2 regions of the Paenibacillus hubeiensis genome follow, and region 2 is predicted to be linked to the other one. Evidence: riboswitches for the same ligand, from Rfam matches in the RefSeq annotation. Region 2 holds a riboswitch; the other holds the start of a gene.
The links. A riboswitch is a leader RNA that binds a small molecule or an ion and turns the genes downstream of it on or off. The one in region 2 is predicted to bind glycine.

Region 1: linked by a shared signal. The riboswitch ahead of gcvT (glycine cleavage system aminomethyltransferase GcvT) and the one ahead of sdaAB (L-serine ammonia-lyase, iron-sulfur-dependent subunit beta) in region 2 are both predicted to bind glycine.

The regions. Positions count from the first base shown of each region.
Region 1 is NZ_JAVYAE020000005.1:284,287-292,111, reverse strand. It holds gene gcvPB (aminomethyl-transferring glycine dehydrogenase subunit GcvPB) at 1-505, opposite strand, end outside; gene gcvPA (aminomethyl-transferring glycine dehydrogenase subunit GcvPA) at 601-1,956, opposite strand; gene gcvT (glycine cleavage system aminomethyltransferase GcvT) at 1,953-3,107, opposite strand; glycine riboswitch at 3,293-3,393, opposite strand; glycine riboswitch at 3,397-3,514, opposite strand; gene gcvH (glycine cleavage system protein GcvH) at 3,848-4,240, shown strand; gene RSX24_RS16530 (PTS mannitol transporter subunit IIBC) at 4,690-6,153, shown strand; gene RSX24_RS16525 (BglG family transcription antiterminator) at 6,168-7,825, shown strand, end outside.
Region 2 is NZ_JAVYAE020000015.1:90,476-98,300, forward strand. It holds gene RSX24_RS26650 (sensor histidine kinase) at 1-769, shown strand, start outside; gene RSX24_RS26655 (LolA family protein) at 802-1,893, shown strand; gene RSX24_RS26660 (PH domain-containing protein) at 1,911-2,417, shown strand; gene RSX24_RS26665 (PH domain-containing protein) at 2,407-3,918, shown strand; glycine riboswitch at 4,210-4,338, shown strand; glycine riboswitch at 4,343-4,441, shown strand; gene sdaAB (L-serine ammonia-lyase, iron-sulfur-dependent subunit beta) at 4,564-5,253, shown strand; gene sdaAA (L-serine ammonia-lyase, iron-sulfur-dependent, subunit alpha) at 5,243-6,175, shown strand; gene RSX24_RS26680 (alpha-glycosidase) at 6,275-7,825, opposite strand, start outside.

The DNA of each region.
Region 1 (7,825 bases), on a different contig from region 2:
TGGTGCGCGTTTCGCCCCGGCTTTCGTGATAGGCCCGAATCATCATCAGCCCCGTCCATTCGCCATGCGCGCCAGCGGCAGGTTGAAGGGTTACGGCATCCATGCCGGTCAGGCCGGCAAGGTCGTTTTGCAGCGTGTACAGCAGTTCAAGCGCCCCTTGGATGCTGGATTCGTGCTGATAGGGGTGGATTTTGGCAAAGCCGCTGTATCGGGCGACGTCTTCGTTGATTTTTGGATTGTATTTCATCGTGCACGATCCTAACGGGTAGAAGCCGTTATCCACGCCGAAGTTGCGACGGGAAAGGGCGGTGTAATGCCGGATGACATCCACTTCGTAAACCTCAGGCAATGCGGCTGCTTCGGAGCGAAGCATTTCCCGGGGAATCAGGGATTCGATCTCTTGCCTTGGCACATCGCATTCCGGCAGGGAATAGGCGACGCGCCCGGGGCTGCTCAACTCAAAAATAAGCGATTGCTCGGGAGTGACGTTGGCGGCGGGGTTTATCGCGGTTTCTGTGTTGGCATCCCTGTTATTTCCGTTTATGTCTTGAACTGCGGATTTCGTTCCGGTTTGCGTTGTTTGCGTTGTTGTCTCCTGCGTCACAGCGATCCCTCCAGTACACGTGCGAATTCGTCGATCTCTTCTTTGCTGCGGCGTTCGGTTACGGCAATCAGCAGATGTCCGGCCAGTTCCGGATAATGGCGCCCCAGATCATAACCGCCGATAAAACCTTCCTTGAGCCATTTCAACTGCAGTGCTTCGATATTCGTTCCTTCCGGCAGCCGAATGACAAATTCATTAAACGTAGGTGTGGAAAATGCAATGCTCACGCCCGGAATGGCTTGCAGAATCCGGCGGGCATAATGGCTCTTCTGAACATTCAGGTCGGCCACGTCGATCATGCCTTGTCTGCCCATGGTGGACATGTAGACGGAGGCGCTAAGGGCAAGCAGCGCTTGATTCGAGCAGATGTTGGACGTCGCCTTCTCGCGGCGAATGTGCTGCTCGCGGGCTTGCAGCGTCAGCACAAAACCGCGTTTGCCGCTGCGGTCGGTCGTCTGGCCGACGATGCGTCCGGGAATGCGGCGCATGTGAGCCTGGGATACGGCGAAATATCCGCAAGTCGGTCCGCCGAGCGAAGCGGCGATGCCAAGCGGCTGCGCGTCGCCGACGACGATGTCGGCGCCAAGCTTGCCGGGAGCTTCAAGCAGGCCAAGCGACAGCGGGTTCGCGCTAACGACGAGCAGGCCTTTGTGCGCATGCACGAGGTCTGCGGCCTGTTTTACATGTTCCAGAGCTCCGAAGAAGTTGGGGCTTTGAATCATGACGGCAGCGGTGTCCCCGGATACGGCGGCTTGCAGGGCATCCCAGTCGGTCACGCCGTCTTTGTGGCCAATCTCGACGATCTCCAGATTAAGGCCGTGAGCATATGCTTTCAGGACTTGGCGGGACTCGGGATGCACTGTGCTGGACACGATCAGCTGCTTGCGGCGGGTGGCCGCAGCAGCCAGATTCCCGGCTTCCGCAAAGGCTGTAGCGCCGTCATACATGCTGGCATTGGCAACGGCCATGCCGGTCAACTCACAGATGTATGACTGGAATTCAAAGATCGCTTGCAGCTCCCCTTGGCTGATTTCCGGTTGATATGGTGTGTAAGCTGTGTAAAATTCGGATCGCGAGATGACGTGATTGATGACGGAAGGAATGTGATGATCGTAAATGCCGGCGCCAAGAAAGCTGGCGTGTGTATCGAAATGGGCGTTAGCTCCGGCCTGTTTGGCCATATGGCGACTCAGCGCGTGTTCGTCGAGCCGGGAAGAAACGGGCAGTTCGCCCTGGAAACGAATGTCTTCGGGAATGTCGCGGAACAGGTCGTCGATCGTATCCACGCCAACCGTTGCCAGCATGGCGTTCTGATCCTGCTCGGTCATCGGGATGTAACGGTGCTTGGTCATGTTAGATCAGCTCCTTGGATGGTCTCTTTTGCATCAGGTGTCTTTGGTGCGCGCGTCCGTTTGTAAAAAGGGGTTTTGACGACCTCGGCTTTCAATGTTTTGCTGCGAATCCCGATCTCAAGCGGAGTACCCAGCGCAGCATACCTGCTGTCGATCAGGGCGAGCCCCAGATTGCGCTTCAGCGTAGGGGATTGGGTGCCGGTCGTCACTTCGCCGATCTGTACGCCATCCGCATAGATCGGATAGTGCGGCCGGGGAATTCCGCGCTCCAGCACTTCAATGCCAACCAGCTTGCGAGCAGGGCCTTCGTTCTTTTGCTGCAGCAGCGCTTCCTGACCGATAAACGGTCCGGCATTCCATTTCACGAACATGCCAAGCCCGGCTTCAAGCGGAGAAATGGTCGCGGACAGCTCTTGTCCGTACAACGGCAATCTTGCTTCAAAGCGCAGCGTATCCCTTGCGCCAAGTCCGGCAGGAATCAGTCCGTGCGTTGCTCCGGCTTGCAGCAGTCCTTCCCAGATCCGGGCGGCCTGATCGGCCGGGACGTAGAGCTCGAATCCATCTTCGCCCGTGTAACCCGTGCGCGAGAGCAGGAGCGTAACGCCGCATACGTCGGCATCGCGGACAAACCGGAACGGCTCGATGTCGCCGAGATTCGTACCCGTTGTGACTTTGGCCAGAATATCGGCAGCCAGCGGGCCTTGCAGCGCCAAAAGCGCGGTCTCTTCGGATACGTTGCTCATCTCAACACCGACAATGATGTGCTCTTGCAGCCATACCCAATCCTTTTCGATATTGGAGGCGTTGACGACCAGCATATAGCGCTGTTCTTCCAGTTTGTAGATGAGCAGGTCATCGACGACCCCGCCACTCGGATAACACATCAATGTGTACTGGGCTTGCCCGGGAACCAGCAATGTCACGTCATTGGTCGTCATTTGCTGCAAAAAGGCCTCGGCCTGTTCGCCTTGGACTATGAATTCACCCATGTGGGATACATCAAACAATCCTGCACGTTCGCGCACGGCCTCATGCTCTTTCTGGATGCCGCTGAACTGCACGGGCAGTTCCCAGCCGCCAAAATCGATGCAGCGCACGCCTTCGAATTGCTGATAATGCGGGAAGAGAGGGGTTCTTAACAAATCGGACATCATATCACCTCGTTTTAGGCCGCCGGAAGGGCCGATTGTGAAACGAAACCGCGAAAAAGGGATGGTCTATACGTCATGAGGAAGCTGCCTTATGCAGGATTCTTATGCACTGTTTTCGTTTTTTTGGGAAAAAGGAAAAGGACAGGCCAAAGAACCGGCATGCGGCAGCATGCTGAATTCCTGGGCTCTGTCCTTGGTACCTGAGAGTTACCCCGGCGCAGATTGCGTCAGGTTTCCCCTTGGGTGATCAAAACGCCCTTCTTGGGCGAATGGATGCTCTCCAGAGTTGCGTCCCGTAAAAGTCCTTTTGCCTGAGAGATTCACCCGCCGCTTGTCGGGGGTTTACTCCTTCGGCGCCACCACACGATCCCGAAGCGGGACGGGGCGATCTCTCCCTTTACGTTCATCCGCGAATATTGCTTCTGTCAGTTGTTTCTCCCCTCAATTAAAACGCGTTAAAGCTATTTGTGTCAAGAACTATATCATAAGAATAGAGAATAAAAGCGAATATTTGTTTTCTATCTCCTTTTAATGTTCGTGTTTCCGACAAGGTAGCGATTCCATATCCAGTATATGATTGAATGCCTATAAAAAGGATGTCACTTTTTGGAGGGTGAAAAGAATATATTGTTAGGTATATTGACATTTATGGCCGACATGTCATACGCTATGTTTTGGGAAAAAGGGAAGGTCAAGGAACGCATGCACTCCACTAATGAAAAAGCGAGGCGGATAACCAAATGAGCGAATTGAGAAACGATTTCCTGTACAGTGAAGAACACGAATGGGTGCAAACCGTCGGTGAAAATACTGTGCGTATAGGCATAACCGAATTCGCGCAGCATCAGCTGGGTGACATTGTGTTTGTTGAACTGCCTGACCTTGACTCGAATGTGCAAGCGGAGGCAGGCATTGGAACGATCGAATCCGTAAAGACGGTTTCGGATTTGTTTGCGCCCGTGGGAGGAATCGTTGTGGCCGTAAACGAGGCGCTGCAAGAGGCGCCGGAGCTGGTCAACACTTCTCCTTATGAAGAAGGCTGGATGGTTGAAATCCGCGTGGACGGCGATTTGAGCGCGGCGCTGTCAGGGCTGCTGGACGCGGATGCCTACCGGAAGCATACCGAAGAATAATCGTTTGCACTAATTTACGTATTATTACTGAAAATAAAAGTGTATATTTCATGGGTTTGAAAAGCCGATGCGGCCAAGCTGCCGCTTGGCTTTTTTGCGTTGTTTAAGGGGAAAGTCTGAAAGGGTGTATCTCTTGTGCCTCTTAAAAAACACTGTTTTTTTATATTATGCATTCTTGTTTTAATAAGCCAGGGCTATGATTGGGCATGATACATAGAAGGAATCGGTACGTTACTGTTGAACTTGCGACAACGCAAAACAGATCCAATTTAAATCTTGTCATCAACGTTCATGACGGGAGTTGATTTTCATTTCGTTGTAAGGGATACCGTTTTCATTTAGTATGAACTTGAAAATCACGAATACAAGATTTGTACCTTTATTCATCTGAACTGCGTGTTGATATGTTCAGTCGAGTCAAGGTTTAACATGTTGAGGAGGTTATCAATATGAGTTCAGTGGACGCAAAGTCCGGGAAAGCCGAAGGACTGCGGGTAGGCGTGCAAAAGTTCGGACGTTTCCTGAGCGGCATGGTTATGCCGAACATGGGTGCATTTATCGCATGGGGCTTGATCACGGCTTTATTCATACCGAAGGGTTGGTTCCCTAACGCCGATTTTGCGCAGCTCGTTGATCCGATGATCAAATATTTGCTGCCATTGCTGATCGGTTATACGGGCGGTACGATGGTGCATGGCACGCGCGGGGGCGTCGTCGGTTCGATTATGACCATAGGCGTCATCGTGGGCAGCGACATTCCGATGTTTCTTGGCGCAATGATCGCAGGTCCGCTTGCGGCTTGGATCATCAAACAGTTTGACAAAGCCGTTGAAGGCAAAATCAAATCCGGTTTTGAAATGTTGGTCAACAACTTCTCTGCCGGTATTATTGGCGGAATTCTGGCCTTGATCGCCCTGAAAGGGATCGGCCCTCTGATTGAGGCGCTCAGTAAAATTCTGTCCGCGGGCGTTCAAGGATTGATGGATCTCGGCTTGCTGCCACTCGTCAACCTGATCATCGAGCCGGGAAAAGTGCTTTTCCTGAACAATGCCATTAACCACGGGATTTTGACGCCTTTGGGAACGGATCAGGCTAGAGATCTCGGTCAATCCGTACTGTTCATGCTGGAATCAAATCCGGGTCCCGGACTTGGTATCTTGCTGGCATATTGCTTCTTTGGCCGTGGTTCTGCGAAATCTTCGGCTCCAGGTGCTGCCATCATCCATTTCTTTGGCGGGATTCACGAAATTTATTTCCCTTACATCCTGATGAGACCGATCCTGATCCTGGCCACTATTGCGGGTGGCGTCGCTGGAACGCTGACGTTCATGTTGACGGGTGCGGGACTCGTATCCGCTCCATCTCCGGGAAGTATCATCGCCTATTTCTTGTTGACACCTAAGGGCGGGTACGTTCCGATGTTGGCAGGCGTAATCATTGCAGCGGTCGTTTCCTTCCTGGTTGCTGCCGTTCTGCTCAAAACGGGCAAACAAAAAGACGAGGATTTGGAAGCTGCATCCAACCGGATGAAAGAAATGAAAAATCAAGGCAAGACGGCGAACGAAACCGTAGCCAACGACAACCGTGAAGCAGACCGTGCGGCAGACATCGGGGCTTCCGCAGTGAAGAAAGATGTCAACAAAATCGTGTTCTCGTGCGACGCGGGAATGGGATCAAGCGCGATGGGTGCTTCGATTTTGCGGAAGAAAATGAAGCAGGCCGGTGTGGACGTGAACGTCACCAATACGGCGATCAGCGAAATTCCGCAGGATGCGGATATCGTCATTACGCAAAAAACGCTGACCGACCGGGCCAAAACGGTCGCGCCGAACGCGGAGCACATCTCCATTGAAAACTTCCTGAAGAGCCCGGAATACGAGGCACTGGTTGAACGCCTCAAATCCAATTCCTGAACGGAACCACAACAATGAATATTTCGAAGCGGCAACGCGAGATTTTGGAATTTCTCCTGCAGCAGACCAAAGAAGTGACCGCCGGGGACATCGCGGCCCGGATCAATGTGAGCACCAGAACGATATTGAGGGAACTTAGCGCATTGGAAGAAAAACTGGTCTCTTACGGGGTCGAAATCAAAAAAAAATCCGGGATCGGCATCTATTTAGATGCAGATCCCTCCTGTCTTTCACGGCTAAGACAACAGCTGTTTCAAGTCGAGCCGATGGAATGGACGCCCGAAGAGCGCAAAATTTACGCGCTCAGCCTGCTTCTGGACGATAATCAAGAGCCCATTAAGCTGCTCGCGATCGCATCCGATTTGAAAGTCACCGTCGTAACGGTCAGCCACGATCTCGATGAATTGCAATCATGGATCGAGGAGCAGGGACTCGTTCTGGTGAGAAGACGTGGATACGGCGTGGAGATTACCGGGAGCGAATCTCATATCCGTCGGGCAATGGTGGAACTTGCCATGGAGCATTTGGACGAATCGGATCTGTTCGGCGCCCGATCGGAGCATACCAACTCCAAGGCAAACGACAAGCTGCTCGAAATCATCGGGCATGGTCATGTATTGAAAGTAGAAAACGCCTTATGGCAGCCCGATATCGAATGGCTGGAGAACATGCCTGAGCGCCAGTACATGAGATTGCTGCTGCAATTGTCGGTGATGGCGGCCCGTGTCAACAAAGGCCGTGCGATCGAGAACGATATGCCGCACGTACAGATCGCTGAAGACAGTGTTCCGGAATATATGGCTTTGCGTCTCTGCACCATTCTTGCCAGTGAACTGGGCATCGAACTCGATTTGGCGGAGCGGAAATACGTTCACGGCCTGCTGATCGAAGCCAGGCAATTGATGCATACCACCCGGCTGCTGCCGGTGGATGATCTGCTTGTGCTTGACCGGGTCGTTTCGCTGATCGACAGCATGGAGAAGATCACGCATTACGATTTTCATGAAGACCGGCTGCTGCGCGAAGGTTTGATTGCCCATATGGAGCCTGTTCTGGAACGAATCGAAGGGCGGCAGCTGATCCGCAACCCTTTATTGCAGCAAATCCGCCAGGATTACGAAGCCTTGTTCGCGGACGTTAAACGGGCGGTAAATGATGCTTGGCATGGCATTGAAGTACCTGATGAGGAAATCGGTTTTTTGGTCATGCATTTTGGGGCTTCCATTGAACGGTTGCGGACGCTGAAGCGCGAGGTCAGAGCCGTCATTGTGTGCACCAGCGGCATCGGATCGTCGCGCATGCTCTCAAGCAGGCTCGCCAAGGAAATTCCCGAAATTCGCATTGTGGACAGCGTGTCTTGGTACGAAGCGGCCCGAATTCCTAAGGAGCAGTACGATCTCGTATTGTCGACCGTGGATTTGCCGATGGAAAAGCACCAGTACTACAAAGTCAGTCCGCTATTGACCGGAGAGGAAAGCGAACAGCTTCGGCATTTTATCAAAACGACGACGCTGCAGCGGGAACACAGCCCGCCTTCAAGCGGGCATTCCCCTGTCGTTCGCGAAACGCAGTGGTCAGGACTTGAGGCCATGCTGGTAGAGATCGTGCGAATCATCGGCGAGTTCCAGGTATTTCCGTTGGACAATAAGGGCCTGGGATTGGATGAAACAGT
Region 2 (7,825 bases):
GACGCAGGCAGAAGTGGAGAAGGAGCAAAAAGAGAAAGAGCTCATGGTCGCTTCGCTGTCTCACGATCTGAAGACACCGTTAATGTCCATCAGTGCCTATGCGGAGGCGATTCGTATGGATACGCAATTGGAACCGCCCGAGAGACGGGAGTACTGGGACGTGCTGTTCGGAAATGTGGAGCGGATGAAACGGATGATTGGCGAACTCGAAATGTATACGGCGCTGGGTTCCGGTGAATTGGAGATGGCCATGGTCGAGGTGGAAGGAGAAGAGTTCTTCGATATGCTGCTTGGTAGTTATGGAGGACTTGCCGAGCGTGAACAGATTGACGTAAAAACGGTCGTCCGCACAGATCACCTCTACCGGCTTCATCCCGAACAACTGATGCGCCTGACAGACAATTTGATGAACAATGCACTGCGTCACACAAGAGCGAACGGGGCAATAGGTCTGGGCGTCATTGCTTCAGATCAGCCGCTTCCGGAATGGATCATTCCAACGCTGGATTTGGAGCTGGATAAGTTCAGGAAGGGATCAACCTTGATCCTGCTGCAAAATGAAGGGCCTGCTATTCCTGAAGAACAGCTGGATCGTATTTTCGAACCTTATGTTCAACATCAGAATCAGGAAGGGAAGGCGTATGCAGGAAGCTCAGGTCTGGGATTAAGCATAGCCAAACGGATTGCTATCAAGCACGGAGGTGAAATGCGCATGTGGTCGGCCGAAGGATACGGTACGCTCGCTGCATGCCGATTGCCTGAGATGTAATGCATTGAATAAAATGAGAGAGGACGATGGCGATGATGAAAAAAGGATGGATGATGCTCAGTACGGCTTTGCTTGCAGGTTCACTGCTCGGAGGTTGTGCAGAGAAGGAAATGCTTGGCCTGTCAGGAGATGAGATGATCGAGAAGGTGGTCGCTGCAGAAACGAAACCCGCATCATATTATGCTGAAGGTGAAATGAAAATATGGTCGGACGACAAGCTGAATCACACCATGCACATTAAGGAATGGGTCGATGGAGAGACAGGGCGAAAGCGCACGGAAACAGAGGAGAACGGCCACGTAAGCTATGCGGTCAATAACGGAACGGAAATTACAATTTACGAAAAAGAGACAGGCACGGCGTATTCGATGGACGTATCCGCCATGGGACAACAGCCCGAACAGACCCAGAAGCAGATGCTCGTGGATCAGCTGGAACGGTTGCGGGATTCCCATGATGTGGATATGATGGGACAGGAAAAGCTTCAAGGACAGGACGTCATTCACATTAAGCTGACGCCGAAGGAAGAAGGCACTTTATCCATTTCCTCCGAGTATTGGGTAGACCCCAAAACGTGGATGATTGTCAAAGTCATTAGCACCTATGGCGATGAAAAGTCAGAAATGGTCTATGACCCGATTCAATATGATCCCGAGTTTTCCGAGGATACGTTCGTGATTGATATCCCCAAGGAGGTTGATGTGAAGGATCTGAATGATCTAACGCAGAATTCGGAAGTGAGTTTGGAAGAAGCCGAACAAGCTTTGGGGCAACCCTTTTTGCAGGATATGAACGGGGAGTTGGAGCTGTCGCGGATTGAGATGACTTCACTCGGCGGAGAGCTCAGCAGGGACGAAGTGACATTGTATTATGTCAACAACGACAAGGTTGAAGTGAGTATGACCGTATTCAAGGCGCCGGATGAAGATGGTGATGACACGCTGCTGCCTGATGAGTCCGAGGTTGAGGTTCGTGACACAGAGGGTTCGTATATGAAGAGCATCCGGAACATATCCTGGACCGAGAATGGATTGCGCTACTCTATCATGGGTGAGAACGAAGAATGGACAAAGGAGAAGCTTCAAGCTTGGGCGAAGGATCTGAAGCTGCCCAATCAGCCTTAATTGAATTGGAGGAGAGTGTGAGTCAAGCAATGGATTACGCAGAGCATAACAACGGAGAACGGCGGCGCCTCCACCCGAAAGCTAAACAAGCAACAGCCTTGACGGCCCTAATGGTCAATGGGCTGTTGATTTTACTGGCCGTCGGATATCTGATCGTAGCATGGTTTAGAGATTGGGTGGAGTGGCCGGGATGGCTCGGGACAGGGATTTTTATGATTTCACTAATCTGGTATACCTGGATTTTGCCCGGATTACGTTACCGGCACTTCAGTTTTCGGGTCGCTGATGATGAAGTGGAGATCCATTCTGGCTGGTTGTGGCATACGGATACGATTGTGCCGATGACGCGTGTGCAGCAGGTGGAACTGGAAAGCGGTCCTCTGCTGCGAAAATATGGACTTGCCAAAGTCAGCATCGTTACGGCGGCAGCTACGCTCCACATTGCCGGGTTGGAACGGGCAGAGGCAGAGCAATTGAAGCGCAATATCGGTCATCTGGCGAAGGTGGAAGATCATGATGAATGAACCGAAGCGTTTACATAAGATGTATGTCCTCTTTCCTTTTTTTAGCGTAATGAAGTCCATCATTCCGATTATCGTTCTACTCATCATCAAAGGCGTGGACTGGAGCAAATTTCCGTGGTACAGCTATGCTGAGGCCGTTGTGTGCATCGCGCTTCCTTTTGTTCTGTATGGTTGGATCAAATGGCGTAAATTCAGTTATACGCTGCAGGACGATCGTATTGTGCTGCGCCAGGGCCTATTTGTCCGGGAGGAGAAATCGATCTATTTCAGCCGCATCCACTCCGTCCAGACGCAACAGCCCCTGATTCAGCGGATGCTCCGGCTGGCACAGCTCAAGATTGAGACGCCGGGGGGCAGCGTTGAGGCGGATGGCGTGCTTCCCGCTCTGGCAATTACAGAGGCCGAGCGGATCGAACGGTGGTTATATCAGAAGCGAAGTGAAGCGGTGAAGAGAGAGGACGCGCCTGCGGCAGCACCATGGTCCGAAGAGCATGTTCGCCGCGAAGAGGGAGAAGCTCCCGGACAGAGTGTGGAGCTTATGGAGGGGGCAGCATTCCCGGTAAAGCGAGAGGTTCTGCTGCGCCTGTCAGCCGGCAGATTGTTTGTCGGAGCGCTGACAACGATGAATCTGCCGCTTGTCGTGGTTTTCGGTGCAGGGGTCTATTCATTCGCAGATGACCTGCTTCCGGATCACTTTTACAGCAACCTGGTTGAACAGGCCGGACGGCTGCCCGTAATTTGGTGGCTCGGACTTGTGCCCGTCATGTTTTTGCTGGCATGGATCTTGTCAGCCGTGCTGTTTACGATCAAGTATGCCGGGTTCACCGTGGAGCAGGAAGGCGGAAACATTGCCATCGTTTCCGGTCTGCTCGACCGGAGAAAGCATGTGTTTTCTCCCCGTAAGGTACAGGCTGTGGAGGTCAAAGAGGGGTTGCTGCGACAGCCATTTGGTTATGCCGAGGTGGAGATATATGTCTTGACTTCGGAGATGGAGAAAAAAATGATGCTGCATCCGCTGCTGCCGGTTCGCGATGTGAATGAACTGCTTGCCCGAATCGTTCCGCAATTCGAAATGCACACACCTGCCAGCCGCCCTCCGGATCGAGCCCGCTGGTTGTTCCTGCGCTGGAAACTGCTGGGTGCGGCCGTGCTGGGAACGGCGGGAACCGTATTTCTGGGCCAGGCCGGCGCGCTGCTGTTTCTCTTCGTGCCCTTATGTGCCGTTTGGGGATACGGATGCTTCAAGGATGAAGGGATGAGCATTCAAGGCAAGCAGCTGACGCTTCGTCACCGGACCATATCCCGCAGAACGGCATTAATGCGCAGGCCCCATGTCGTTACGGTGAACACCGCTGCCACGACCGGACAGCGAAGCAAGTCCTTGCTATCCGTTCGGGCCAAGCTTATGGTGAATCGAAGCGGCTTTAGAGCGGTTTTCCTGGAACATGACCAGGCTAATGCCGTGAAGGATTGGTTTCGACAGGCTTCGAACTTGATCTAGTTGGATAGGGAGACTGTTAATCACCGAACAATACCATAAAAGGATGCATATAAATATATGGAGAATCTCAATGTATATATGTACAACGTCTCCAAACATTATTGGCCTCTCAGCCGGGATTTGCGATATCATGCACCCGTTTATCTGGCACTCGTCCGAGTATGGTAATAATACGTTAATTTTATTGACATAAAGTGTGTTGAAGTTTAATCTGTTATATGAATGACCAAGATGAGTAAGTAATATGTGTGAACAAGAACATGACTTATCGATTATGACCTATATAGCGAATGATGACGAGTGGGAGAGACCCGGACAGGCTGAATAAACATTCATGCGGCCGCTTCGGGCACCGAAGGAGCAAGCGGCGTGCACCCGGCACGAACGTTAATCTCTCAGGTAAATGTACCATCGTTGGACGCAGCTCTGGAGAGTGTGCCATGACATGGCGCCGCCCAAGGGGTAAATGATGGGGTCGAACAATCGACCAACATCATGAAACTCTCAGGCATCGAGGACAGAGAGAGGGCTAAAGGCCCTTCTCTGTCCTTTTTGGTGTGTTTATAAGGAAGCATAGTGAAAATATGGATGCCTTGGATTCGGACATGATGGAGTCGGCGGGGCAGTTACATGGAGGGGTGCAGGATGCGTTTCAAAGATGTGTTTTCAATTATTGGCCCGTCTATGACGGGGCCATCCAGTTCACATACGGCAGGAGCGGCAAGGCTCGGCCGAATTGCGCGCCAATGGCTCGGCTTTATGCCCGAGCGGGCGCGGTTAACGTTGTACGGCTCGTTTGCGGATACGTATCAGGGCCATGGCACCGATCTTGCGCTGATCGGCGGCCTTCTCGACTATGCAACCGACGATCCGCGCATTCCGGATGCGGAGCGATATGCGGAAGAAGCCGGAATGGATGTCGAATTCTATACGAGCGGCCTGCCTGCCCCGCATCCGAATACCGTCAAGATCGAACTGCGGCACGGCGAACGCCAATGCTCGCTGGTTGGTGCCTCCATCGGCGGCGGCAGCGTATCGGTGCACGCGCTGAACGATTTCCGCGTGCAGATCAGCGGCGAATTCCCTACATTGGTCCTGCGCCATTCCGACAAGGCCGGCGTCCTTGCCTCGGTGACGTCAACGGTCAGTTCCTCCGGCGTGAACATCGGTTACATGCAGGTAGACCGCAAAGCCCGCGACGGCGAAGCGTTGACGGCGATGGAGATGGACGGTCCGCCAAATGCGGAGATGCTGAACCGATTGCGTACCCTGGAACATATGCTGGACGTTCGGGTCATTGATTTGAAGAGAGGGGTGGGTCACGATGCGGTTTAAACATTTGCACGAGCTGAGCGCCATCTGCACGGCCGAATCCAAGTCGATTGCGCAGCTTATGGTCGAGGAGCAGGTAAAGGAAACCAATGTCCCGGAAACGGACGTTGTGCGGCAAATGTCGGAATATTATCAGGTGATGAAGGAGGCTGTGCGTAAAGGACTGACGGAGGACACCACTTCGCGCAGCGGATTGACGGGCGGAGACGGCAAAAAGATGGCCGCGTACATTCGCAGCGGAGAAACCTGCTCGGGTGATGCTTCTGCGCTTGCAATGGCCTATGCGCTGTGCGTATCCGAGGTGAATGCCTCCATGGGACGCATCGTGGCGACGCCGACGGCGGGTTCCTGCGGCATTATCCCCGGCGTGTTCATTAGCGCCCAGGAGCGGTTTGGCTGGAATGACGAGCATTTGGTCAATGGTTTGTTCTGTGCCGGAGCCATCGGATACGTCATTGCCAACAATTCCTTCATCTCGGGAGCCGAAGGGGGCTGCCAGGCTGAAGTGGGCTCAGCGATCGGCATGGCAGCAGGCGCAATGGTGGAGCTGCGCGGAGGCACGCCGGAGCAGGTCGTGCATGCAGTCGGTCTTGCGCTCAAAAATACGCTGGGCCTGATCTGCGATCCGGTGGCCGGGCTAGTAGAGATCCCTTGCATCGTCCGCAATGGGCTGGGTGCCGTGACTGCACTGGCTGCCGCGGATATGGCCCTGGCTGGCGTGCGCAGCGCGATTCCTTCGGACGAAGTGATCGATGTGATGCTGGAGGTGGGCAGCGCCATGCCGAGCAGGCATCGCGAGACGGCCCAGGGAGGTTTGGCGCAGACGCCGACGGGGCGCAAAATGATGGAGAAGCTGGCCAGACCGAAAGCGAAGCGTGCGCCCGAGCCTGAACTGCAAACGGGAGAAGAACAACCTTCCGAGTAGACGGAAATGGTGTCATTGCCATGATTTCATCGATATTTAAAAGCCGATGCAAGTTCTTCCATAGGAAGAGCCGCATCGGCTTTTTTGAGCATGGGGCACTTACTCGGGTTTCAGCGGCGTGGTTCCCAGAACGGCATATCCATAGGCGGGAAGCTCCACGGCGAGCGTGCCTCCTTCCAGGGCGATCCGGTGGTCGCTCTCCAACAAATCGGCCCATTCTCCTTCGCCTGCTTCAAGCTCGAACATGGCCGTTTCTTCGGAGCGGTTGAATAACACGAGAATGCGTTCCTCGTCGCTTTGCCGCTCCAGCACCAGCTGGCTGCCGCCTGGGCTTGCTTGCGGGAAGCGGATGCTGCCTTTCGCACGCAGGGCGGGATGGGCATGGCGAAGCGCAATGATTGTTTTGTAGAAGTCCAGCAGCTCTCGATCTTGCTTCGCTTCGTCCCATTCCATGCATCTGCGGCATTCGGGATCTCCCCCGCCCTCCAGACCGATTTCATCCCCGTAATAGATGCAGGGGGCTCCCATGTAGCTGAACTGGAACAAGGCTGCCAGCTTCATCTTGCGTTTATCCCCTTGAGCCAACGTGAGCAGCCTTGGCGTATCGTGGCTGTCCAGCAGGTTGAATGCAACCTCGCTGGCCTGGTGTACATATCTGGACAATTGTTTTGCCATGGCATGCACGAATTGATCCGCATGCATCTTTCCCATCACAAAAAAGCGGTTAACGGCTTCGGTGAACGGATAATTCATCGCGGCGTCGAATTGGTCGCCCTGCAGCCATGCCGAAGCTTCGTTCCACACTTCGCCCAAAATGTAGGCATCCGGGTTGGCTTGCTTGACCACGCGCCGGAAATCCTGCCAGAACGCATTGTTGACTTCGTCGGCCACGTCCAGCCGCCATCCGTCCGCTCCGACATCCTTGATCCAATACTCCGCGACCTTGAGCAGATATTCCTTGACCTCGGGATTTTCCGTGTTCAGCTTCGGCATATGCGGCTCAAAACCGAAAGTATCGTACGTGGGTACGCCGTCCTTCACGTCAAGGGGAAACTCATGAACGTGAAACCAGTTCGCATAACGGGATTTCGACCCGTTCTGTTGTACGTCGACGAAGGGAGCGAACGTTTTGCCGGAATGGTTGAACACCGCATCGAGGAGCACCTTGATTCCGCGCTTATGGCACTGTTCCACCAGGCGTTTGATCGTTTCCGCATCTCCGAAATGGCGATCCACTTTCAGATAATCTTCCGTATCGTACTTGTGGTTTGTGGTTGCTTGGAAAATCGGAGTGAAATAGATGGCCGTGATGCCGAGCTCGCTCAAATAATCGAGATGGTCCATGACACCCTGCAAATCTCCGCCGAAAAAGTTGAAAGGCGTAGGTTCGCTGCCCCATGGTTCAATGTCCTTCGGATTCCGGGAAGGATCGCCATTGGCGAATCGTTCGGGGAATATTTGATAGAATACGGCGTCTTTGACCCAATCCGGCGGTTCAAAAACGGCTCCGGGATGTATGTACGGGAACTGGAACATGCGGCCGGGATCGTCAGGCTCCTCCTCTTGAAAGTCGGTTTCGGTCATCCAGATCTGCTCTTGCCCGCTTTTGAGCAAAAAGGCGTACTTCAGCCGATGATAGGGCGGCTTGAC